One region of the Clostridium sp. RTP31139st1_H3_RTP31139_211217 genome, then DNA from elsewhere that is predicted to be linked to it. Evidence: a T-box and tRNA genes for the amino acid it is inferred to sense, from the RefSeq annotation. Region 1 holds a T-box; the other holds one or more tRNA genes.
What was found. A T-box is a leader RNA that pairs with one kind of tRNA and senses whether it is charged. The one in region 1 lies ahead of pheS (phenylalanine--tRNA ligase subunit alpha), so its partner is inferred to be a tRNA-Phe.
Positions count from the first base shown of each region.

Region 2: it has a tRNA-Phe gene. The T-box ahead of pheS (phenylalanine--tRNA ligase subunit alpha) is inferred to sense a tRNA for this amino acid. The anticodon was not compared.

Region 1 covers NZ_JBCOAB010000008.1:84,243-103,478, reverse strand. The annotation lists gene ABUA17_RS05600 (DUF6873 family GME fold protein) at 1-667, opposite strand, end outside; gene ytxC (putative sporulation protein YtxC) at 811-1,701, shown strand; gene ABUA17_RS05590 (TrkH family potassium uptake protein) at 2,046-3,392, shown strand; gene ABUA17_RS05585 (potassium channel family protein) at 3,403-4,074, shown strand; gene ABUA17_RS05580 (TrmH family RNA methyltransferase) at 4,086-4,868, shown strand; T-box leader at 4,929-5,149, shown strand; gene pheS (phenylalanine--tRNA ligase subunit alpha) at 5,276-6,295, shown strand; gene pheT (phenylalanine--tRNA ligase subunit beta) at 6,313-8,691, shown strand; gene ABUA17_RS05565 (DUF2156 domain-containing protein) at 8,732-9,616, opposite strand; gene ABUA17_RS05560 (hypothetical protein) at 9,784-10,269, shown strand; gene ABUA17_RS05555 (glycerol-3-phosphate responsive antiterminator) at 10,437-10,994, shown strand; gene glpK (glycerol kinase GlpK) at 11,020-12,513, shown strand; gene ABUA17_RS05545 (NAD(P)/FAD-dependent oxidoreductase) at 12,722-14,149, shown strand; gene ABUA17_RS05540 (NAD(P)/FAD-dependent oxidoreductase) at 14,161-15,414, shown strand; gene ABUA17_RS05535 (DUF1667 domain-containing protein) at 15,416-15,775, shown strand; gene ABUA17_RS05530 (pentapeptide repeat-containing protein) at 15,911-16,555, shown strand; gene cax (calcium/proton exchanger) at 16,790-17,836, shown strand; gene ABUA17_RS05520 (class I SAM-dependent methyltransferase) at 18,249-19,236, shown strand, end outside.
Region 2 covers NZ_JBCOAB010000081.1:158-6,891, forward strand. The annotation lists gene ABUA17_RS18035 (uracil-DNA glycosylase) at 248-925, shown strand; gene ABUA17_RS18040 (hypothetical protein) at 980-1,186, opposite strand; tRNA gene ABUA17_RS18045 (tRNA-Phe) at 1,449-1,524, opposite strand; gene ABUA17_RS18050 (SH3 domain-containing protein) at 1,666-2,103, shown strand; gene ABUA17_RS18055 (CPBP family intramembrane glutamic endopeptidase) at 2,167-3,123, opposite strand; gene ABUA17_RS18060 (CinA family protein) at 3,306-3,812, opposite strand; gene ABUA17_RS18065 (hypothetical protein) at 3,922-4,158, opposite strand; gene fusA (elongation factor G) at 4,323-6,410, opposite strand.

The DNA.
Region 1 (19,236 bases):
TACTATTTCTTAGATATAATGGCTTTATATCATATTTATATAGAAACTCTTTAACCATCGTTCCAAAAGCATAGTGTTCTAATGAGCCAAAGAAGGCCATGCAATCATCTGAAATCATACCTCCAACACCACCGATAAATCCATAGTTTAACCCAGGAAGTTCAATATCTCCAAATGGAATCAGCAATACATCAAAGTTTTCTTTAACTAAAGCTTTATGTATTCCAGCATCATTAGTTATGATGGCATCTTCCCTTATAGGCAATATGGAGCATTTAGAATATCCTTGTTTAATATTTATATGCTTTTTGTTCTTACAATAGTTTAAGAGTTCTTTATCGCTGTACTTTAAGTTATGAATTAAATAATTTTCAGTAATATAGGCATTTAGCAATACGTTATTTGGATATTTTTCATGTAACGAAGAAAAGCTATTTATGTATTTAATACCTTTTTCATCTAATAATTTTTTAAAGTCATTATTAATATCTTTATTTATAATTATGGTCTTATTTTTTTTGCTTAAAATATTTAATTGTATATCAACATGACCGTCAATAGCTGAATAAAGATTATTAGCACGAGGAACTTTAATTACATCATAATTCATATTTTTTAGTGAATTAATTTCATCTAATGAGGTTCTATAATCAACAAAACTTATCATTATTTTTCTCCTTGATATAAATGTATTTATTATAAGATATAAAATATTCATAAAAAAATCAATATTTTATAATAAGTGTACACTCAACTTAGTATATAGAAAAAAATTTAATACATACTAATATTAAGAAAGGAGTGAAATCCATGCTTGTGATGAAGATAGTGCATAATGATGAAATAGATTTAGTCCACGAATTACAAGAGTTAAGAGAAATACTAAAAAAGAAAAATATAACTATAGGTCTTGTGGAAAGTGGAGAGGGAAGTTCGCATTTGATAAAAGTTATGTGCAATGAAGAGTGTTATAATGAGAAAATAAAAAGAATGATATATTTATATATAAGTAATATTTTATATAATATAGTAATTGAAAAATATAGAGAAAAAGAACTTTTTAATTTTTTGACAGAAACCTATTTCTTCTTAAAGCAAGAAGAAATATTAGAAGTTGAAGAAATGATTATGAAGGTTTTGAGAAGCGAAGAAAATTTAAAAGATGAAAAAATGATTTTCTGTATTAGCAAAATAAATTCAATAATTGAAAAGATTAAAACTTGTCTTGAAGAAAATGAAGAAATTAACATTAAAGGATTTATTACATTTAGAATGAAAGAATTGAGAGAGGATATAGAAGAAATTATAGACAAAGTAGTTGAGGAGTACATGGTAGAAAAGGAATATAAAGAGTTTGTAAAATTATTAAAATACTTTGTCGATATACAGGAAAGTAAAATAGAAAAAATCAACATTTATATCCACGAAGGTGGAGGATATGAATTAAAAGATGGATATGGTAATGACATTTTTAATGAATTTATGAAAGAATTATCAGAGTGCAAAATTGATACTGAAGCTAAAATAGAAGATATTATTATTAGTGGTTTAATAACTAATGCACCAAAGCAAGTAATTATACATCATAAAGAAAATTGCTTAAATGCAGAATTTATAGAAACAATAGTAAATGTATTCGGTGATAGAGTTTTTTATTGTACAGGATGTACAAATTGTAAAACATCAAAATTAAAAGTATAAAAGTAAAAAGTATAAAATTGAAAATTTAGGGTTGTATTATTTTATAAACAACCCTTTTATCATTTAAAAATAAATTTAATAAAAAAGAAAATATATAGCTTAATAAATTTAATGTTATTTAAATTTATTATTTATTTAACATAAGATAATTTAAGTAATAACTAAATATTTTATAAATACTATAAGCAGATTATTGAGAAAATCTTAAATACTATAAAATTTACCGTGGAATTACTATGAAAAGTTAATTAAAGATGGTAAAATACATGGTGAACTTTTAAATAATAAAAAGAAAAAAATAGAACAAAATAATATTATGATTCTTATCATTAGGAGGTGAAGTAATGAAATGGAATTTTAAAAGTAATATAAAATTAAAAGGAGTGCAAATATTAGCTTTAGGCTTTATAATAGTAATTTTAGTGGGAGCAATTTTACTTACTCTTCCCATTTCTAGTGTTAGCGGAGAAAGTACAGATTTTTTAGATGCATTATTCACTTCAACATCAGCAGTATGTGTTACTGGATTAGTTGTAGTGGATACAGGAAGCTATTGGAGTATGTTTGGACAAACGGTAATTATGATTCTTATAGAGATTGGTGGACTTGGATTCATGTCTTTTACTACTTTAATTGCAATTCTTTTAGGGAAAAAAATTACTTTGAGAGAAAGGCTAATTCTACAAGATGCTATGAATACCTTTAATATTCAAGGACTAGTAAAAATGGTTAGATATGTTTTAGTATTTACTATTTCAGTACAATTCTTTGGTGCATTATTATTATCAACTCAATTTGTACCTCAATTTGGCCCAGGAAAAGGGGTTTTTTATAGTATTTTTCATTCGATTTCAGCTTTTTGTAATGCTGGATTTGATGTTTTGGGAAAAGGAAATAGCTTAATGTCTTTCAATAATAATATAGTAATAATGATGGTTATTTCTATATTAATAATTATAGGTGGATTAGGTTTTACTGTTTGGAGTGAGCTATATACTTGTAAAAGTATAAAACGTGTTTCAATTCATTCAAAAATGGTTATTTTAATGACTACTGTATTAGTTTTAGGTGGAGCAATATTAATGTTTTTATTTGAACATAATAATTCAAACACTATTGCAGATATGTCATTTATTGATAAATTAATGAATTCCTTATTTGCTTCTATTACACCGAGAACAGCTGGATTTAACAGTATTTCTACAGAAGGAATGAGCACAGCTGGACAGTTTTTAACTATAATTTTAATGTTTATTGGTGGTTCGCCTGGTTCTACTGCAGGTGGTGTAAAAACTACTACAATAGGAGTTTTAATTGTAACTGTAATTTCAGTAATAAAAGGAAGAGAAGATTCTGAAGTATTTCAAAGAAGATTTAGTAAAGATTTAGTATATAAAGCATTTACATTATTATTTGTTGCATTTACTTTAGTTATTGTTGTCACTATGCTATTATCATATACAGAAAAAGGTGCAAGCTTTATAGCATTATTTTATGAAACAGTTTCAGCAATGGGAACAGCAGGTTTAACTTTAGGTTTGACACCAGAATTAAGTAGTGTAGGAAGAGTTCTAATAATAATGATGATGTATTTAGGAAGAGTGGGTCCTTTAACAGTTGTATTATCTATAACAAAGAAAAAGGTAAACTCTGGTATTAAATATCCAGAAGGAAAAATTTTAATAGGTTAGGGGAATAAAGATGGCAAATACTAAACAATTTGTAGTTATAGGATTAGGTAGATTTGGAGAATCAGTTGCTAAAACTTTATATTCACTAGGACATGATGTTTTAGCAATTGATATGGATGAAGATTCAGTACAAGAAATATCAGATAGTGTTACACATGCAGTACAAATGGATGCAACTGATGAAAATGCATTAAGAACATTAGGATTAAGAAACTTTGATGTTGCTGTAGTAACTATTGGATCAAATATTCAAGCTAGCGTAATGATTACTTTATTAGTTAAGGAACTGGGTGTAAAATATATAATTGCAAAAGGTCAAAGTGACTTACATGCAAAAGTATTATATAAAATTGGAGCTGATAGAGTAGTATTACCTGAAAAAGATATGGGAGTAAGAGTTGCTCATAACTTAGTATCAGCAAGTATTTTAGATTTTATAGAATTATCTCCAGATTATAGTATTATGGAATTAAGAGTACTAAATGAATGGGATGGTAAAACTTTAAAAGAGTTAAAACTTAGAAGTAGCTATGGAATAAATATTATGGCTATAAAGAAAGGTGAAAATATTGATATTTCACCAAAAGCAGAAGAGGTATTATCATCTGATGATATTATAGTAGCAATAGGATCAGCGGATGATTTAAGCAATTTAGAAGATATGTTAGTAAAGAGAAAATAAGAGGTGTAATGTTGGTAGTTATTGAAAGTAAAGACAATGCATTATTTAAGAATACAAGAAAGTTAAAAGAAAGGAAATATAGAACTAAAGAAAATAAATATATAATAGAGGGATTTAGATTAGTTCAAGAAGCATTTAAAGCTAAATGTAGTATTGAGTATTTAATTGTAAATGAACATGGTAAAGATAAAATAAATGATTATTTACAAGAATATGTGGATAATATTAAGATATATGAATTAAAAAATGAATTATTTACACAATTAGTTTCTACAGAAAATACTCAGGGAATTATAGCAGTAGTAAATATAAATAATTCTATTAAAGATATAAAGGGTGATTTTTATTTATTATGTGATAAGGTTCAAGACCCAGGAAATTTAGGAACTATTATTAGAACAGCGCATGCTGCAGGAGTTAATGCAATAATATTAACAAAAGGGACTGTAGATATATATAACGATAAGACAATAAGATCTACTATGGGTTCGATATTTTATGTACCTATTATTTACGATAATGATTTAAGCTTTTTAAAGAATCTTAAAGATGAAGGTTTTAGTTTAGTGGCAACATCACTAGAAGAATCAAAAAACTTTTTTGATGAAGATTTAAGTGGAAAAGTAATTTTATCAGTTGGAAATGAAGGTAACGGGATAAGTGATGAAATATTTGACTTGGCTGATAAAAAAGTTAAGATTCCAATGCCTGGTGGAGCAGAATCTTTAAATGTAGGAGTTGCAACTTCAATTATTTTATTCGAAAAAGTAAGACAAAAACTTTGTAAAAATTAATTTAAAACTGGGTATTGAAAAAAATCTTGGTTATTTGTATAATAAATTGTAAATAAATATTTAAAGACTGTGAATGAGAAAGTAAATTTGAGAAAGTGTTCAGGGAGAAAAGATCATAGACTGCAAGTCTTTTTACATGGACTCTTATTGAAGTTCCCTCAGGAGTCCTAACTGTGAAGTAATAGTAGTAGTTAGCGGTTGAAGCCGTTATTTAATTAAGATGGATATGAAATTATTTTTCATATCAATTAGGGTGGTAACGCGGATATTCCGTCCCTTTGTGGGGCAGGGTATCCTTTTTTTATGGGAAAATTTATAAAAGTATTTAAGTTTTTATAAATAAATGAAGATATTAAAAATAAATACGCCCATTAAAATTTTATTAAAGTAAGAAGGGAGAACAAACAATGCAAGAAAAATTATTAGCAATTAAAGAAGCTGCTTTTAATGAAATATCTGCTGCTGAAAATAGCGGAGCATTAGAAGAAATAAGAGTTAAATACCTTGGTAAAAAAGGTGAGCTTACTACAATATTAAGAGGTATGGGTTCATTAACACCAGAAGAAAGACCAATAGTTGGTAAATTAGTTAATGAGGCTAAAAGTGAAGTTGAAGCAAAATTAGAAGAGGTTGGAACTGCAATCAAAACTAAAGAAAAAAATGCTAAACTTGCAAGTGAAGTAATTGATATATCTCTTCCAGGGAAGAAGCAAGTTATAGGAAAGAGACATCCTCTTGATTTAACATTAGAAAGAATGAAAGAAATATTTATTTCAATGGGATTCAGTATAGAAGATGGTCCAGAAGTTGAGCTTGATCATTATAATTTTGAAGCTTTAAACATACCAAAGGATCATCCAGCAAGAAGTGAACAAGATACTTTCTATATTAATGATAATATAGTTTTAAGAACTCAAACTTCACCAATTCAAATTAGAACAATGGAAAATCAAGAGCCACCTATAAAGATGATATCTCCAGGGAAGGTATATAGATCAGATGCTGTAGATGCTACACATTCACCAATATTCTACCAAATGGAAGGTTTAGTAATTGATAAGGGAGTTACTTTTGCAGATTTAAAAGGAACTTTAGAGTTATTTGCTAAAAAGATGTTTGGGGATAAGGTTGTAACTAAGTTTAGACCACATCACTTCCCATTTACTGAACCATCAGCTGAAATGGATGCAACTTGTTTCGTTTGTGAAGGAAAAGGATGTAGAGTTTGTAAAGGAAGCGGATGGATTGAAATTTTAGGTTGTGGAATGGTTCACCCTAACGTTTTAAGAAACTGTGGAATTGATCCTGAAGTATATAGTGGATTTGCTTTTGGATTTGGTGTAGATAGAATGGTTATGCTTAAGTATGGAATTGATGATATAAGAGCATTATACGAAAGTGATATGAGATTTTTAAATCAATTTTAATTAGGAGGTAAAGTAATATGAAAGTACCATATAATTGGTTAAAGGACTACGCTGAAGTTAACGTAGATCCACATACATTAGGAGATAAATTAACTCTTTCAGGCTCAGCTTTAGAAGAGGTTATAATACAAGGGGATAACATAAAAAATGTTGTTACAGGTAAAATTACAAAAATAGAAAAGCACCCAGATGCTGATAGATTAAATATTTGTCAAGTTAATATAGGAGCAGATGAGGAAATACAAATAGTTACAGCTGCTACTAATATGAAGGAGCAAGACATAGTACCAGTTGCTCTACATAAGTCAATTTTAGCTGATGGAACTGAAATTAAAAAAGGTAAAATGAGAGGGGTAGTATCTAACGGTATGTTCTGTTCTGAAGAAGAACTTGGAATAGCTGGAGATGAACCGGTTCATGGATTAATGATTTTACCTGCTGATGCTCCATTAGGAATGGATATAAAAGAATACTTAGGGTTAAATAAGGCTATATTAGATTTTGAAATAACTTCTAATAGACCAGATTGCTTAAGTATGATTGGTATGGCAAGAGAAACTGCTGCAACTTTAAGAACATCGTATAAAATGCCAAACTTTAATTATGAAGCTAAATGTTCAGCTAATATTAATGATGAACTAAAAGTAGAAGTTAGAGATGAATTATGTAGAAGATACATGGCTAAAGGTGTAAAAAATGTTAAAGTTGAACCATCACCAGGATGGATGCAAGAAAGACTTTTAGAAGCAGGTGTTAGACCTATAAACAATATAGTTGATATAACTAACTTTGTTATGTTAGAGCTAGGTCAACCAATGCATGCATTTGATGCAAGACAAATAGAAAGTAAAACAATAGTTGTTGAAAGAGCTTTAGACGGAGAAAAGTTTACAACATTAGATGAAATAGAAAGAGAATTAGATTCAAGTATCTTAATGATTAAAGATGGTTCTAAGTCTGTGGCTGTAGCTGGAATAATGGGTGGATTAAATTCAGAAATTCAAGATGATACTACAGAAGTAATATTTGAATCTGCAAACTTTGAAGGAACTAACATAAGAGTTAGCTCTAAAAAGTTAAATTTAAGATCAGAAAGTTCTTCAAGATTTGATAAAGATATAGATCCAAATTTAGCTAAACTTGCAATAGATAGAGCATGTGCATTAATTTGTGAATTAGGCTGTGGTGAAGTTATGGAAGGAACTATTGACGTTTATAATAATGTTAAGGAAGAAGGTTCTATAACTGTAGATTCTAATTGGATAAACAAATTCCTAGGAACAGAAATTTCTAAAGAAGAAATGAAAGAAGCTTTAGATTCTTTAGATTTAAAGACGGAATTAAATGGTGATGATTTAGTAATAACTATTCCAACATTTAGAATAGATATTGCTATAAAAGAAGACATTGCTGAAGAAGTTGCAAGAATTTATGGATATGATAAGATTCCTACAACTATATTTAAAGTTTCAACTGAAAGAGAACCAAAGCATAAAAATGAATTATTAAATGATAAGGTAATTGAAATAATGGTTGGTAGTGGTATCAATCAATCTATTAGTTATTCATTTGTATCTCCTAAGGTATTTGATAAAGTAAATATACCTGCAGATAGTGAATTAAGAAATGTAGTTAAAATCAAGAATCCATTAGGTGAAGATTATAGTGTTATGAGAACAACTACTTTACCTTCAATTATGGAATCTTTAGGAAGAAACTATTCAAGAAACAATGACTATGTAAGATTATTTGAAATTGGAAGAACTTATATTCCAAATGAAGATGAAACTAAATTACCAACTGAAAAGAATATTTTAACTATTGGTATTTATGGTAATTGTGATTATTTAGATCTTAAGGGAATAGTTGAAAATGTAGTTGATGGATTAGGAATAGCTAAGGCTAAATATGTTAGAGAAAGCGAAAACCCAAGCTATCATCCAGGTAAAACAGCTGCACTTATGGCAAGAAATAAAAAAGCAGGTGTATTTGGAGAAGTTCATCCAGATGTAATTGAAAACTATGGAATAGATGTTGATTGTTATGTTGCAGAGCTTGATTTAGATGCTTTATTTGAAGCTTCAAATATGAATAAATCATATAAGGCACTTCCAAAATTCCCAGCAGTTACAAGAGATATAGCTTTATTATGTGATGATTCTATATTAGTTGCTGAAATAGAAGAAACTATAAGAAAAGCTGGTGGAAACTTAGTAGAAAAAGTTCAATTATTCGATATCTATAAGGGAGCACAAATTCCAGAAGGTAAAAAATCAATAGCTTATGCAATTGCATATAGAGATGAAAAGAAAACTTTAGAGGATAAAGATATAGCTAAAGTTCATGATAAAATTCTTAAAGCATTAGAGCATAAATTAGGTGCTGTTTTAAGATAATTATTAAAGTATAAAAAGGAAGCTGAATTTTCAGCTTCCTTTAAATTATTATTAATGATTTTTTTAATAGATATAGAGGATAATATGAAAGTTTTGACTTTCTTAATCCAGGACAACCACAATCTTCTTCCCTATTAATATATTTCGTATTTTTAAAATTCTTATTTATAAATTCTCTGTTTATAAATGCATATATGCCTTTATAATTTATATCACAACGTTCAATGTGGATGATGGCTGTATCATTTAATATTTCACCAATTGAAAATCCAACAAGATTATTATTTACATAAACTGCAATACTTTTTAAATTTAAATAGTTTAGGTTATGAAGTAAATTAGTTATTTCTACTGTTTCACAACGTAATTCTTCACAAAGCTTATATTTGTTTTCATGCCACTTTTCTATTAAAGCTAAACAATCTTGAATGATTTTTTCATCATCTATCGATTTTATAATATAATTATAAGATTTTATAAATGAATTATAGTGATTTTTCTTTTGATGATACTTTTTCCCAGACAAATTTAACAATTCATCAGTTGAATATACATATTCAAAGTTGTCTCTGTTTTGGATTGTTTTGAAAGGAAAACTTGTATATTTTTTTAGGACATTAATAAAATTATCTTCAATATCCCCAAATAGATAAATAGTGTCGGTTGGGCTTAAGCTTTTTAAAGTTAATATTAAGTCTTCTAATTTATTTTTATCATAGCCAATAGGCATCATAAAAAAAGTTCCATCTTCTGTTTCCTTTTTTATTATTAAGCAATCATTTATGATAGAATATTGTGTTTTGCAAAAATCTTTCCATAAATAAAGTGTTACAAAAGAATATTCATAAGATTTATTATCTATTTTGCACAAATATTTCTCAAATAAATCTTTATCTTCTAAATTTATGCTTTTAAAGTTTTTCAATTTACCATCTCCTCTTAATAAGGAAGAAAATAGTATATATATTATTTTATTTTTGTAATTAAAAGATGTGTATGTTAATACTTGATTAACAAAATTTTAGGAATTTAATTTGGCTATAAGAATATAATTCAATGAATAATAAATTTATATAAAGGGTTAGGTAGAAGATGAAGTTACAAAATTTGATTTTAAACTTGTCAAAAGATGATATATTAAAGTTAATATCACTTCAAGATAAAACTATAGTTAAATCATTAGAATTAGGTGATCAAATAAAGATAAGTGGAATTTATAAGTTAATGGGATTAAATGTTGATTTCAATGGAATTATGAGTATTAGCAGTTTTAAAAATAATGTCATATATATTACCATTAATGAATTTAAAATTTCTAATAAAACATCAAGTAATCCATTAGTTAAAGGTTCGATTGCATTACTAACAAAATCTATAAATGATATTGAAGGAATGACTTTAAAAAATAAAGTGCTTACAATTGATATAGAAAAAATAGTACAAGCTTATTGTACAGATACTTATGGAATAAAACTTGATAAATTAGATATAAATACTTTAAATACTAAAAATGGATCATTAGAGTTTGGAATAAATGTTTTAGATTTAAATTTAAAGAATTTGAGCGTACCTAAATAATTAGTAAGATAGGATTATATTTTTTATTAGAATTACTAAATGTTAATGATAATGAGAAATATAATCTTTTTTTATTAACAATAAGGTTTATAATATCTTTATGAATAGTAAAACATATGTTATTATTACCATGTAAACAATTTAATTATAAGGTTAAGGAAAAATTTATGAGAATGAATGAATTATTGAATGAAAATCCTATTATAGCAGCAGTTAAGGATTTTGATTCACTTCAAGAGGCATTAGAATCAAATATAAATATAATATTTATATTATTTGGAGATATATTATCAGTAAGTGAAATAAGTAAAAAAATTAGAGATAAAAATAAAATTGGTATTTTACATATTGATTTAGTTGAAGGACTTTCTAGTAAGGAAGTTTCAATTAAGTTTATAAAAAATAATACTTATTTTAATGGAATAATAAGTACAAAAGCAAATGTAATTAAATCTGCAAAGCTACATGGCTTGATTGCAATTCAAAGGTTTTTTATTTTTGATACAATTTCACTTAATAATAGCAAAAGTCATATTATTTCGGAATGTGATGCTATTGAAATATTACCAGGTGTTATACCAAAGGTAATAAAGAAAATAGAAAATTGTACTAATAAACCTATTGTTGTTGGAGGGCTAATTGATAATAAAGAAGATGTTATATCAGCACTAAGTGCAGGTGCAACAAGTGTATCAAGTAGCAAGAATAGTATTTGGAAAGTTTAATTAAGTAATATAGGAGTGATTAATTATGAAGAAATATATATTGTCATTAGACCAAGGAACTACTAGTTCTAGGGCAATTATATTTGATAGGGAACAAAATATTTATGGAGTTGCACAAAAAGAATTTAATCAAATATATCCAAAAGAAGGATGGGTTGAACATAATCCTATGGAAATATGGTCATCTCAATATTGTGTTCTTCAAGAAGTTTTAGCTAAGACTAATATAGAACCTGAAGAAATAGCGGCTATAGGAATTACAAATCAAAGGGAAACAACTATTGTATGGGATAAAGTAACTGGAGAGCCAATTTATAATGCAATTGTTTGGCAATGTAGGAGAACAGCTGATATATGTGAAGAATTAAAAAAAGAAGGTTTTGATAAATATATTAAAGAAAATACAGGATTATTAATTGATGCCTATTTTTCAGGTACAAAAATAAAATGGATATTAGATAATGTTAAAGATGCAAGAAAGAAAGCTGAATCAGGGAGATTGATTTTTGGTACTGTAGATTCTTGGTTACTTTGGAAGCTTACTAATGGTAAGATTCATGCAACTGATTATACAAATGCATCAAGAACTATGTTATTTAATATTAAGACATTACAGTGGGATAAAAATATTTTAAATAAATTAAATATACCATTATCTATGATGCCAGAAGTTAAAAACTCATCAGAAATTTATGGATACGCCAACTTAGGTGGAAAAGGAAATGTTCAGGTTCCAATAGCTGGGATTGCTGGGGATCAGCAAGCAGCACTTTTTGGGCAAGCAGCATTTAATAAAGGTGATGCAAAAAACACATATGGAACTGGTTGTTTCTTATTAATGAATACAGGTGAGAAATTAATAGAAAGCAAGCATGGATTAATTACAACAATAGCTATAGGATTAAATGGAAAGATACAATATGCATTAGAGGGATCTGTTTTTATGGGTGGTGCAATAATTCAATGGTTAAGAGATGAAATGGAATTAATTACAGATGCAAAGGATTCAGAGTATTTTGCTCAAAAGGTCAAAGATAATGGTGGCGTTTATATTGTTCCAGCTTTTGTAGGGCTAGGTGCACCGTATTGGGATATGTATGCAAGAGGTTCTATTTTTGGATTAACTAGAGGGGCAAATAAAAATCATATTATAAGAGCAGCTTTAGAAGCAATTGCATATCAAGTTAGAGATTTATTAGATGCTATGGAAGAGGACACTGGATATAAAATAAATGTGTTAAAGGTTGATGGAGGTGCTAGTAAAAATAAATTTTTAATGCAATTTCAGTCTGATATATCAAATATTAAGGTTTGTAAGCCGATAATTACAGAAACAACAGCTTTAGGTGCAGCTTATTTAGCTGGACTTGCAGTTGGATATTTTGAAAGTACTGAGGAAATAGCACAAGGATGGTATGCTAGTGAATCGTATAATCCTAAATTAGCTGAAGAAAAAAAAGAAAAATTATATAGTGGATGGAAAAAGTCAGTCAAAAGGTCTATGAATTGGGAAGAGTAATTTGCAAAATATGGTAGTTGTGTTATAATGTATATATATTAAATATGGGTGTATGAGAAATAGAGTCAAGCACAAAAACAGAGGATTAATTTCCTTGTTTTTGGCTTGGCTTTTTTTAGTAGTGTAATAAGAATGAAATATAAAAATGAACTCATATTATAATGTATAAAAATTACTTTTCAAAGTAAAAAAATAAGAGGTGAAGTTTATGTATGATGTTGCAATAATAGGTGCAGGAGTAATTGGTGCATCTATATTTAGAGAATTAACGAAATATAATTTGAATGTCATTGTAATTGAAAAAGAAAATGATGTTTCAATGGGGACATCAAAAGCAAATTCTGCAATTGTTCATGCTGGGTATGATCCCAAAGAAGGAACATTAATGGCTAAGTATAATGTAAAAGGAAATAAAATGTTTGACAAAATTTGCAAAGAATTGCATGTGCCATTTAAGAGAAATGGTTCACTAGTATTAGCTTTTAATAATGATGATTTAATAACAATAAACACCCTCTTCAAAAATGGAGAAAAAAATGGAGTAAAGGGATTAAAAATATTAAATAAAGAAGAAACACTAAAAATGGAACCCAATATTAATAGTGAGGTTAAAGGTGCTTTGTTTGCACCAACTGGTGGAATAATAGGACCATTTGAATATACGATAGCATTAATGGAAAATGCTGTTCAAAATGGTGGTGAAGTTATCTTAAACAGTGAAGTTGTTTCAATAACTAAGAATGGAGTATTTATTATCAAAACTAAAGATAATAAGGAATATAAAAGTAAATATGTTATTAATGCTGCAGGAGTATATGCTGATAAAATTCATAATATGATTTGTAAGGAAAAATTCAAAATTAAACCAAGGAAAGGTGAATATTATGTAATGGATAAGGACGTAGGTAATTTTGTAAATCATACAGTATTTCCTTGTCCATCAAAGTTAGGAAAAGGTATTCTCATAACACCAACTGTTCATGGTAATTTGTTAATTGGACCTAATGCTAGTGATATTAATGATAAGGAATCATTAAAAACTACAAATGAAGGATTAGAAAATATAAGGGAAAGTGCAACACATACATGCTCGAAGTTAGACTTTAGAAAGTGTATAAGAACTTTTGCAGGACTTAGGGCAGTAAGTGATAAAGATGATTTCATTATAGGCGAAGATAAAGAGGTAAGAGGATTTATTGATGTTGCTGGTATAAAATCACCGGGTTTAACTTCAGCACCAGCTATTGCAGAAGATATGATTAACATATTAGCAGATGCAGGATTGAAACTTAATAAAAAAGATAATTTTAATAGAAATAGGGAAATAATAAATTTTATGGAATTATCAGTTGATAAAAAGAAAGAATTAATTCAAAAGGATAGTAGGTATGGAAGAATAATTTGTAGATGCGAAGGTATTACAGAAGGTGAAATTGTAGATGCAATTAACAGATCATTTGGAAGTATTACTTTAGATGGGGTTAAAAGAAGATGTAGACCTGGAATGGGGAGATGTCAGGGTGGTTTTTGTGGACCAAGAGTTCAAGAAATTATAGCTAAAGAGCTAAAGTTAAAAATGGAAGATATATTACTAGAAAAAGATGGTTCAACTATATTATTTGGTAGAACAAAGTAGGGGGATATATAATGTGTTATGATTTGATTGTAATAGGTGGGGGACCTGCAGGATTAGCCTCAGCTTATGAAGCTAAAAAGCAAGGAGTAGAAAAAATATTAATAATAGAAAGAGATAAAGAATTAGGTGGAATTTTAAATCAATGTATTCACAATGGCTTTGGGCTACATACATTTAAAGAAGAATTAACAGGACCTGAATATGCTGAAAGATTTATTGATATGATTAATGCTACAGATATTGAAGTAAAATTAGATACTATGGTTTTAGAAATAGATAATGAAAAAAATGTACATGTTGTAAATACTATTGATGGATATATGATACTTAAGGCTAAATCAATAATATTATCAATGGGATGTAGAGAAAGAACTAGAGGAGCAATTGCAATTCCAGGAGATAGACCATCAGGAGTACTAACAGCAGGGGCTGCTCAAAGGTATATAAACATGGAAGGATATATGCCGGGTAAAGAAGTTTTGATTTTAGGTTCAGGTGATATAGGACTTATAATGGCAAGGAGAATGACATTAGAAGGAGCAAAGGTAAAAGGGGTTATTGAATTAATGCCATATTCTAATGGATTGAATAGAAATATAGTTCAATGTTTAAATGATTATAATATACCATTATATTTGTCACATACTGTAACAGATATCATAGGAAGAGATAGATTGGAAAAAGTTATAATAGCTAAAGTTGATAAAAAAGGAAAAATTATAAAAGGGACTGAAATTGAATTTGATGTAGATACTTTATTATTATCTGTTGGATTAATTCCAGAAAACGAACTTTCTACAAAAGCTGGCATAGATAAAGATATAAGAACAAATGGTTTAATTGTAAGCGAAAGTATGGAAACTTCAATAAGGGGTGTTTTTGCATGTGGTAATGTTCTTCATGTACATGATTTAGTTGATTTTGTTACAGAAGAAGCTAAGAGAGCTGGAAGAAGTGTTGCTAAATATTTAAGAAATGAATTAGATTATTCTAATTATTTGCATGTTAAAAATGGAAAAAGTATAAAATATGTCATTCCTCAAAAGATAAATATTCAAGCAATAGAAGATAATCTTACAATGTTAATGAGAGTAGATAATATTTATCATAATAAAAAGATAGTTGTAAAATGTGATGAAACTGTAATTGCACAATTTAATAGAAAACATTTAGCACCTTCAGAAATGGAAAAAGTAATTATAAGTAAATCAATTATAGAAAAAGTAAAAGGAGATTTAGTAGTTTCTTTAGAGGATGGTGAATAAAATGAATAAAGAATTAATATGTATATGTTGTCCTATGGGATGTCATTTAAGTGTTGATATTGAAAATAAAAAAGTCAATGGAAATACTTGCAAAAGGGGAGAAGTATATGGATTAAATGAGGTTATTAATCCAGTCAGAGTTATTACTTCTACAGTAAAAATTAAAGGAGCAGCTTTTACAGTATTACCAGTAAAAACTAAGAGTGGAATACCAAAGAAATTAAACTTTGAAGTTATGAAGGTAATTAATAGCATTACTGTTAAGGCTCCCATTAAGTGTGGAGATATTATTATAAAAAATATACTAAATACCGGAATTGATTTAGTTGCAACAAGGAGTATGGAAAAAGTAAATAGTTAAATGTAGAATTCACAAATAGAAATAAGAGTTTTTATTTGTGAATTTTTATTAAGTTAGTTAGTAATTATTATATGTTAAATATGTCTAATATAATATATAATAATTATTATGTTGGATAGATGAGGAGAGAATTTTATGCCAAAGTTAATTAAGATACAAAATCCAAAGTTCATAGATGAAGTAGAGGAAATTATAGATTTAAGAGAAGAGTTTATTTATAATGAAAAAATTCAAAATAAGCTTATAGAAAATACTGATATTGAAAGTAAAAATGATGTAGGAATAACTGTAGATAGTTGTATTTTTAATAACATTACTTTTATAGATTGCAGTTTTGAAAGAGTTGATATAATAGATACAGTATTTAAAAATTGTGACTTATCTAATGTTTCATTTGTTGGAGGAAGTATACATAGAACACAGTTCATAAATTGTAAGCTTGTTGGAGCTAGATTTGATGAATGTAATTTAAAAAATGTTTTATTTGAAAATATCTTAGGAAAATACTCTAACTTTTCGTTTAGTAAAATAAATAATGTCAACTTTATAGAAAGTAATATGACAGAAGCTGTATTACAAGATGTTAAATTTGATAAAACAGTATTTGAAAACTGTGATTTAACTAATGGATTTTTTAATAATACATTTTTAGGAAAAATGGACTTAACTACATGTGAGATTTCAGGAATTGATGTAAATATACCTAATGTATATGGAGCAACTGTTACAACAATGCAAGCTTTAGACTTAAGCAGATTATTGGGATTAAATATAAAATAGATTTTAATGTGAATTATATTAAAATACTTTAAAGTAGCTAGTTTAAATTTAAAGCTTTAATTTAATTAAGTTAACTTAGGAAAATTCCTTTTATACGCACTAATTAAAGCTAAGTAAGATACTTCATTATTGAGTTTATGAGATTATTTTTTTAGTATAGTTTATTTTTATAATAATTATTGGAGTAAATGGAGAAAATACAACATATATAGATATGAAGTGGATGTGAAATATATGAAATTTTTAAAATTTATGCTGATATTTATTCCAATTAGCATTATAGGTAAGTTTATGCACTTTTCATCAGCAGTGATGTTTATCTTAGCAGCTCTTTCTATTATTCCTCTAGCTGGATTAATGGGAGAAGGAACAGAGGAAATTTCTTTTTACTCTGGCCCTAAAATAGGAGGATTTTTAAATGCTACCTTTGGTAATGCTACAGAATTAATAATTTCTTTTTTTGCTCTAAAGCAGGGATTATTTGAAGTCGTGAAGTCTTCAATATCTGGATCAATTATAGGAAATATCCTATTAGTATTAGGAGCAAGTATGTTATGTGGAGGAATAAAACATAAAACTCAAAAGTTTAATAAAAATGTAGTTGATGTTACTTCTAGCATGCTTTTGTTTGCAGTTATTGGACTATGTATACCTGCTGTATTTACACATACTTTTTCTAATGATTTATTAAATACAAAGTATGAAGGATTAAGTTTAGCAGTTTCTATTATAATGTTTATATTATATATTTTTAGCTTAATTTTTTCCTTTTTTACTCATAAAGAACTTTATGCAGTTAAATACGAAAATGAAGATGAAAAGGCAAAATGGTCTTTAACAAAAGCAATTGTAATTTTAGTAGTATCAACTATATTTATTGCTATAGAAAGTGAATTTTTAGTAGATGGAGTAGAAGGAATCACAACAAAGCTTGGTTTAAGTGAAACTTTTGTTGGAATAATTTTAATACCAATTATAGGTAATGCAGCTGAGCATACTACAGCAATTTCTATGGCACTAAAAAATAAAATGGATGTGGCAATAGAAATAGCAATAGGTTCAAGTTTGCAAATAATATTATTTGTTGCTCCTATTCTTGTATTTTTAAGTTTATTATTTACACCTATGACTATAATATTTAATCAATTTGAATTAATAGCATTAATTGTAACGGTATTAATAGCTAATAAAGTTGCTGGAGATGGAGAGTCAAATTGGCTAGAAGGAGCTCAATTAGTTGCAGTATACTTAATTATAGCAGCAGGGTTCTTTATATTATAATGTGTATACTGCAATTAAAAATGAAATTATAAAAAAATATTAAACTAAAAATGGAAATGAGCACTTAAATTTCATAGGATTATATATTTAAATGTGAAGAAAATAATATTGTAGTATTTATTAATATTACAAATCATATTTTTATATTGGAGGATAAAACTATGAGTGAAAATCATGATTGCTGTTGTAGTAGTCAACAAGAAAAAGAAAAAAAGGCAAATAACTGTGGATGTAAGCATAGAAAAAGTAATAAGGCTCAAAATATAAAAGAAAATTATTAAAATAAAAAATAGCTAGTATATTTAAAATATATACTGGCTATTTTTCTTTATATAAGTATAAATAGTACTGGTAAAATACTATTATATGAATTAAAATAACTATATATTATACATAATAAGGTGAGATGTAAATGGAAGAATTAAAGAAAACATTAGATGAAGTATTTGAAAAAGAAGTTATAAAAATAGTAATAAGTAATAAAGTGAAAAAGGATGAAAAATATAACAAAGTTAATATAAGTTTAAAAGAGAATAATAAGAATAAATTTTATCAAATAGAGAAATTTACGGATAAACAAGTATTTCATGAAAATATAAAAATTGATGAAATAAATGAAAAAGTATATGAAATAATAGACGGTAAATATAAACAAATGACAGCTTGGTCTAGCAGTGAAACTTTCGATTTAAAGATATCTAAAAAGGGAAAGATATTTTTAGGTAAAAAGAAAAATGATAATTCTAAAATTATTACAAAAGGACATAACAAGGAAAAGAATTATATATTAAAAGAAGGTATGATTATTGAACCACTTATAGATTTAGGGGTATTTACTAAAGAAGGTAAAGTAGTTAATTCTAAGTATGATAAATATAAACAAATTAATAGATTTATTGAAATAATTGATGATGAAATTAAAAAAAATGATTATAAAGAATTAACAATTTTAGATTTTGGATGTGGTAAATCTTATTTAACTTTTGTATTGTATTATTATTTTGTGAAAATTAAAAATATAAATGTTAAGATGATTGGATTAGATTTAAAAGAAGATGTAATTAAAAAATGCAATGAAATAGCTAAGAGATATAATTATGATAACTTACATTTTGAATTAGGAGATATTAACGGATTTAAATATAATAATAAGGTTGATATGGTTATTACTTTACATGCTTGTGATACTGCAACTGATTATGCGTTGTATAATGCAATAAAATGGAATAGTAAAATGATATTTTCAGTTCCATGCTGTCAGCATGAGTTTAATGCACAAATGAAAGCAGAGGAACTTTCAATATTAACTAAATATGGAATAGTTCAAGAAAGAGTTGCCGCATTAATGACAGATAGCGTAAGAGCGAATTTATTAGAGTGCGCCGGGTATAAAACACAGC
Region 2 (6,734 bases), on a different contig from region 1:
GTATCATTCGCTTCTGCAATCAACTCATTTGTTTGATTTGTCATCAGCGACGTGTTTTATCTTAACACTATTTATTTATTATAATTTTCATTTTTTCATTATTTTATTCAAATAATTCTAATTTTATATGCTTTTTCTTTCTTTTTCTTTATTTTTCTACTATTGATATACTAGGTAACGTTTGTGCTATAATTATCTAAAATTTATAACTTATTGATTAAAATATACTTACATAGAGGTGATTAAAATGAAACAAATATTAAAAAATGATTGGAATGAACTTTTAAAAGATGAATTTTCAAAAGAATATTATTTAACTTTGAGAGAATTTTTAAAAAATGAATATAATACAAAAACAATATATCCTGATAAATATGATATATTTAATGCCTTACATTATACTTCTTATGAAGATGTGAAAGTTGTTATTCTAGGTCAAGATCCCTATCATGGACCTAATCAAGCCCATGGATTAAGTTTTTCTGTAAATCCAGGTGTAAGAATCCCTCCCTCATTATTAAATATATATAAAGAACTTAACTCAGATTTAGGATGCTATATTCCTAATAATGGCTATTTAAAAAAATGGGCTGATCAAGGCGTACTTTTATTAAATACTTCACTTACAGTAAGAGCTGGAGAGGCTAATTCTCATAAAAATAAAGGTTGGGAAATTTTCACGGATAAAATAATATCTTTAGTTAATGAAAAAGATGATCCTGTTGTTTTTTTACTATGGGGAAATAATGCTATTAGTAAGAAAAAATTAATAACTAATGATAAACATCTAATTCTCTCTTCAGTACACCCTAGCCCATTATCTGCCTCAAGAGGTTTCTTTGGAAGTAAACCATTTTCAAAAATTAATCAATTTCTTATATCTGTTAATAAAAAACCTATTGATTGGCAAATAGAAAATATATAAATAAAAAGTTAGATCATTTTTATAATGAATCTAACTTTTTCATCTTAATCTATTTCAGCAACTTTGTTTTTTATGTGACTTTGCTTTTCTATAATAAGAATATACAAATGATAATATAATACCAATAACTCCACCTGCTGCAAATCCAAGTATTATATCTTGTAGTAGCATTCCAATAATTGTTCCTATACCAACTCCACTTGCTATTCCTTTAGTTAAATATTCATAATCCTTATCTGAAAGCATTATCTTTTCTACCATCTGCATATCCTCCTTATTCTTTATAATTAAATTATATAATTAAATTATTAAATATATCTTAATTTAAACTTAACAATAAATGAATTTACTATAAATTTATTTTACTCTTTATAACATTTTATGTAAAGAGTTATTTTATACTTTTTATAGCATTCTACAAAAACTTATTAAATAATTAATTATATCCTTTTATTTTTGTATTTATTCTTAAATTTATGAGAATAAAAAAAAAGCAACTTACTATATTAGTAAGTTACTTACCTGGTGGCTCGACCAGGAATCGAACCAGGGACACGAGGATTTTCAGTCCTCTGCTCTACCGACTGAGCTATCGAGCCTTAACAACTTTAATATACAATATTTTTTATATTATGTCAAATACTTTTTACTAAATAAACTATAAGTATATTTTTTAGTAGTAATTTTTTATAACCCTCTAAATATAAATATATTATATAACAATTATTCTGGAGGTAACTTTGAAATACATTATATTTTTAGTATTAATATTAATTATTATATTTATGTATTTTTATTATGAAAATAAGCTAAATGTAGCCAAAGATCGGATACGAAGAACTACTTCTCAATTTAATAGTATTAGAAATGAATATAGAAATTCTATTGCAAAAACAAAATATCTCGATGTTCAATTTATTCGACCATCAATAACAACCGCAATAGCAAATAATGAATCTATTATATTTCTAGCACCAACCACTGATTCACCAAAACTTAAAACATTGAATGTTAAGATGGAGGTTAAAATATTGGATAGTGCCATTGTAAGCAACGAAACTTGGTTTTATGTAAGTTTACCTATTGATACTCCTTATAACTGTCGCGGGTGGATTAATAAAAATGATTTTTCTTTTATTTGCCCTACATCTCAAGACATATCAACTAATTTCAAATAATAAAAAGTCTATGTAATTTAAAAGCTATTAATAGTCATTCATTACATAGACTCTTATTATATATTACATAATTAAACTTATAATAAATCTAATAATCGGCACTCTCAACATAAATATTAAATAAAGTATTATAATAAAGCTAAACTGAATATTAAATATTTTCTCATCACTATTGCAATATCTTACACTCATCTCTTCTTTATCTATTATTCCTCTTCTAATATTCAAATCTGCTAATTTTTTAAGTATAAAAAAAGCTACTATTCCAAAAGCTAATGCTATTACACCATATGTGCCAGCCATTGCTAATTTTTCTCCAATCGGTAAACTTTTTATACTTATTTCTGAAGCTTGTTCCATTACTGAATCACTTTGTGGAAATAAGCTTATTACTTTTTGTATAGTTATTGACGTTCCGTTAATCAAAAAATGAATTAATGAAGAAGCAAATATTGTATTTGTTATTCTAACAACTAAAGCTAGCACAACACCTAAAACTGTTGCATATAAAAACTGTTGTGGATCTAAATGCATTATTCCAAATAATAATCCTGTTATCATTGAAGACAAATATATATTTTTATTTTTATATCCCGATAATACTACTCCACGTATAGTTATTTCTTCCGTTATCGCAGGTAACACTGCTACTAAAAGCAACAAGATAATATACGGTGAATTAACTATTTCTGTCATAAAGTTACCTATTTCATTTTCAAAAAAGAATTGTGATATTAAAGAAAAAAATGTCATTATAGGTTGGCATACAAATGCAAGCAATATAATTAAAAGTGCATCTTTAAAATATAGCTTGTTTAATTTTAATACATCCTTTGGTGATTGCTTAGTAACTATTAAATATATTATCGCTGGAACGATAAATGTAATTGTATGACTTATAAAAAGCATTAACCTAACATCTGTTATATTGAATAAACTGAATATTTTTGATACAGGCAAAAACAGCTGTAATAATATAATTATTAAAAAGTATGTATTGGCCCTAGCAACCTTTTTCATAAATTTCTCCTTTTACTAAAAATTTTATTTACTTAATGTATATTAAATTTAAATGATGACAATAATATAAATGAAGTTTTAAACTTCATAGTTAATCGCCTCTCCCCCATTTTATTTATATACAAAAATAATCCCTTTAATGTATTAGATAATATTATTGGGATTATTTTTCGTTATCTAAATTATCTATAATTATTATCTTTAAGTTCTTTTATCATCATATTAATTGCATAATTTGTGGCTAAATTTCTTATTTCATTTCTATTTCCATCAAAATTACATTTATCAACTTTTGTCTTTCCATTCAAATGTACAGCTATATAAACTAAACCTACAGGTTTTTCTTTAGTTCCACCACCTGGACCAGCTATCCCAGTTGTTGCAATTGATGCATTTGATGAACTTTCCTTAGCAATCCCTTCAGCCATCTCTCTTGCTGTTTCTTCACTTACTGCACCATATTTCTCTAAAGTATCCTTTTTTACTCCAAGCCTTTTAATTTTTGCTTCATTTGAATAAGTAACTGCCCCTTCTAAGAATGAACTAGATATTCCTGCATATGATATTAATTTTGCTGCAACTAATCCACCAGTACAAGATTCTGCTGTAGATATAGTTAAATTATTATTACATAAAATATTTCCTATAATATTTTCTATAGAACTTTCATTATTACCCTGTATATTCATTTAACTCACCTCAAAATAATTTCTAACTACAATTATAAACCATTATTTTCTACATTTACATAAATATTTTTTAAATAAAAATCTCTAAAGCTAAGCACTTTAGAGATTTTTACTTATATTTATTGGCACTAATATAATAATCCCCTAAATTATTTATTCCCTCTTCTAATATAGAAAAATTACTTTCTTTTAACATGGAGGTAATAATATTTACATGTTGCCTATTTGACTGATCTACTGTTATAGTAAAATTATCATTTTTATCTACTATCCCCATATAATCATAGATATCACTATATTCACTAAGTCCTAGTTTCCCTCTAATATCCATTTTATAGTCTGGCATTGCTTTACCCTCCTATTACTTCTCTCATACCCCATATTATTATATATAATATCTCTTAACTGTCCTTATTTTATGCATCTTTTATCAATTTTATTCTACATATTTTATTTTTTATAAAAATAAGCCATATCGATTTTGATATGGCCTATAAATATTTTCTTTTGCTATGCTTCTGCCCTCATTTTTTTTGTTTCATCTAAAATCTTATTTACCTCATTTGCAGGTACTTCATCATATCTTAAAAATTCACTTGTAAAGACTCCTCTTGCTTGTGTCATAGATCTTAAGTCTGTTGCATAAGTAAACATTTCGCTCATAGGTACTTCTGCATATATTTTTTGTGCTCTTCCTTCTGGTTCCATTCCTATTACTCTACCTCTTCTCTTATTAATATCTCCCATTACATCTCCCATATAATTATCAGGTACTAATATTTGAACACTCATAATTGGCTCAAGTAAAATAGGTTGAGCTGCTTCTAATCCCTTTTTATATGCTATTGATGCCGCTACCTTAAATGCCATCTCTGAAGAATCAACTGGATGATAAGAACCATCATATAATGTTGCCTTAAGTCCTATTACTGGATATCCAGCTAAAACCCCATTAGATATACAATCTCTTAATCCCTTTTCAACTGCAGGTATAAAGTTTCTAGGAACAGCTCCTCCTACCACCTTATCTACAAATTCTAAATCTAATTCCCCATCTTGTCTTGGTTCAAATTTAATCTTTACATCACCATATTGCCCATGTCCACCTGATTGTTTCTTATGTTTTCCTTGTACATCTGAACTACCTTTAATAGTTTCTCTATAAGGTACCTTTGGTTCTTGTAATACTACATCTGCCCCAAATTTACTCTTAATTCTATTAGCTATTACTTCAAGGTGTGTTTCTCCTAATCCCCAAATTATAGTTTCTGCATTTTCAACATCTCGTTCAACCTTAAATACAGGATCTTCTTCCATCAACTTTGATAATGATAGAGATATCTTCTCTTCATCTCCCTTAGACTTTGGTAATATAGCCATAGGCATTACTGCATTCGGTAAGTTAATTTTATCATACATAATTTTTAACTTATCACTACATAATGTATCTCCAGTTGCTGTATATTGTAATTTTGCTACTGCCCCTATATCTCCAGCTGAAATAACTTGTGTAGGAATTTGATTTTTACCTTTCATAAAGAATAAATGGTTTAGTTTTTCCTGCTTATCTTTATTAGTATTTAATGCAGTCATTTCTCCACTTATCTTTCCAGTCATTACTCTAAACAATGATATTTTGCCTACAAATGGATCAGCAATAGTCTTAAAAACAAAAGCAGAAAATGGTTTATCATCATCAATATTTATGAAAACCTCTTCATCGTTACTTAAATTAATTGCCTTTTGTGGAAGTGAGTGCTCTGGTGATGGAAAACATTTAATTATACTATTAATCATTGATTTAATCCCAATCATCTTTATAGCGCTACCACATAAAACTGGTGCTATATCACCATTAGCACAACCCTTTATTAATCCATTATATATATCTTCATCACATAATTCACCATCATTTAAATACTTATCTAATAGTTCTTCATCTGTTTCAGCAACAGCTTCCATTACCATTTGCTTGCATTCTTCAACTTTATCTTTTAAATCCTCTGGAATTTCTGAAGTCTCCATTTTTGAAGTTTTAGCATTATATACTAATGCTGTCTTTGAAATTACATTTATAATTCCATTAAAATCACTTTCTTTTCCTATTGGATATTGAATAGGAACAACACTAGTTCCAAACATTTCTTTCATTTGATCTAAAACTTTATCAAAATTAGCATTTTCTCTATCCATCTTATTAACAAAAAATGCTCTTGGCAATTTAATCTTTTCACAATAGTCCCATGCTTTTTCAGTACCTACTTGAATACCAGATGCTGCACATACTACGATAGTTGCTATATCAACAGCTCTCATTCCTTGAGCCATTTCTCCCTGAAAATCAAAGTATCCTGGCATATCAACTATATTAATCTTAACGTTACTGTCTTCAAATGAAGCCACTGATGTAGATAATGATATTTTTCTTTTTTTCTCTTCTTGTTCATAATCCATTACAGTAGTACCATCTTCAACTTTTCCAAGTCTATCTATATTATTTGTATAAAATAATAATGATTCGGCTAGAGATGTCTTTCCTGTTGCTCCATGTCCTATTAATCCTACATTCCTAAGGTTTTTATAATTATATTCTTTCATAATTTATTGATAATACTATAATGTAGTATTATCCCTCACCCACCTTTCTTTATATAGATTGATTAATTGTCACTTTTATTGTCTATTATTATTTAAAGTTATACTTAATCTTTATGAATTTAATCAACTAAATAGTACATATTTCATATTCTTCTATTCTCTTTAAGCTTCTAGCAATTACTTAAAATTATTATAGTAACTTTTAAATTTGACATATTAACATATTTTTTCTTATTGTTATCTATATTTAGTTAAATAGGTGTAATCTTTTTTATTTATATTCAAATGGTTTTTAATAATTGTATTTTTATAAACTTATAAAAA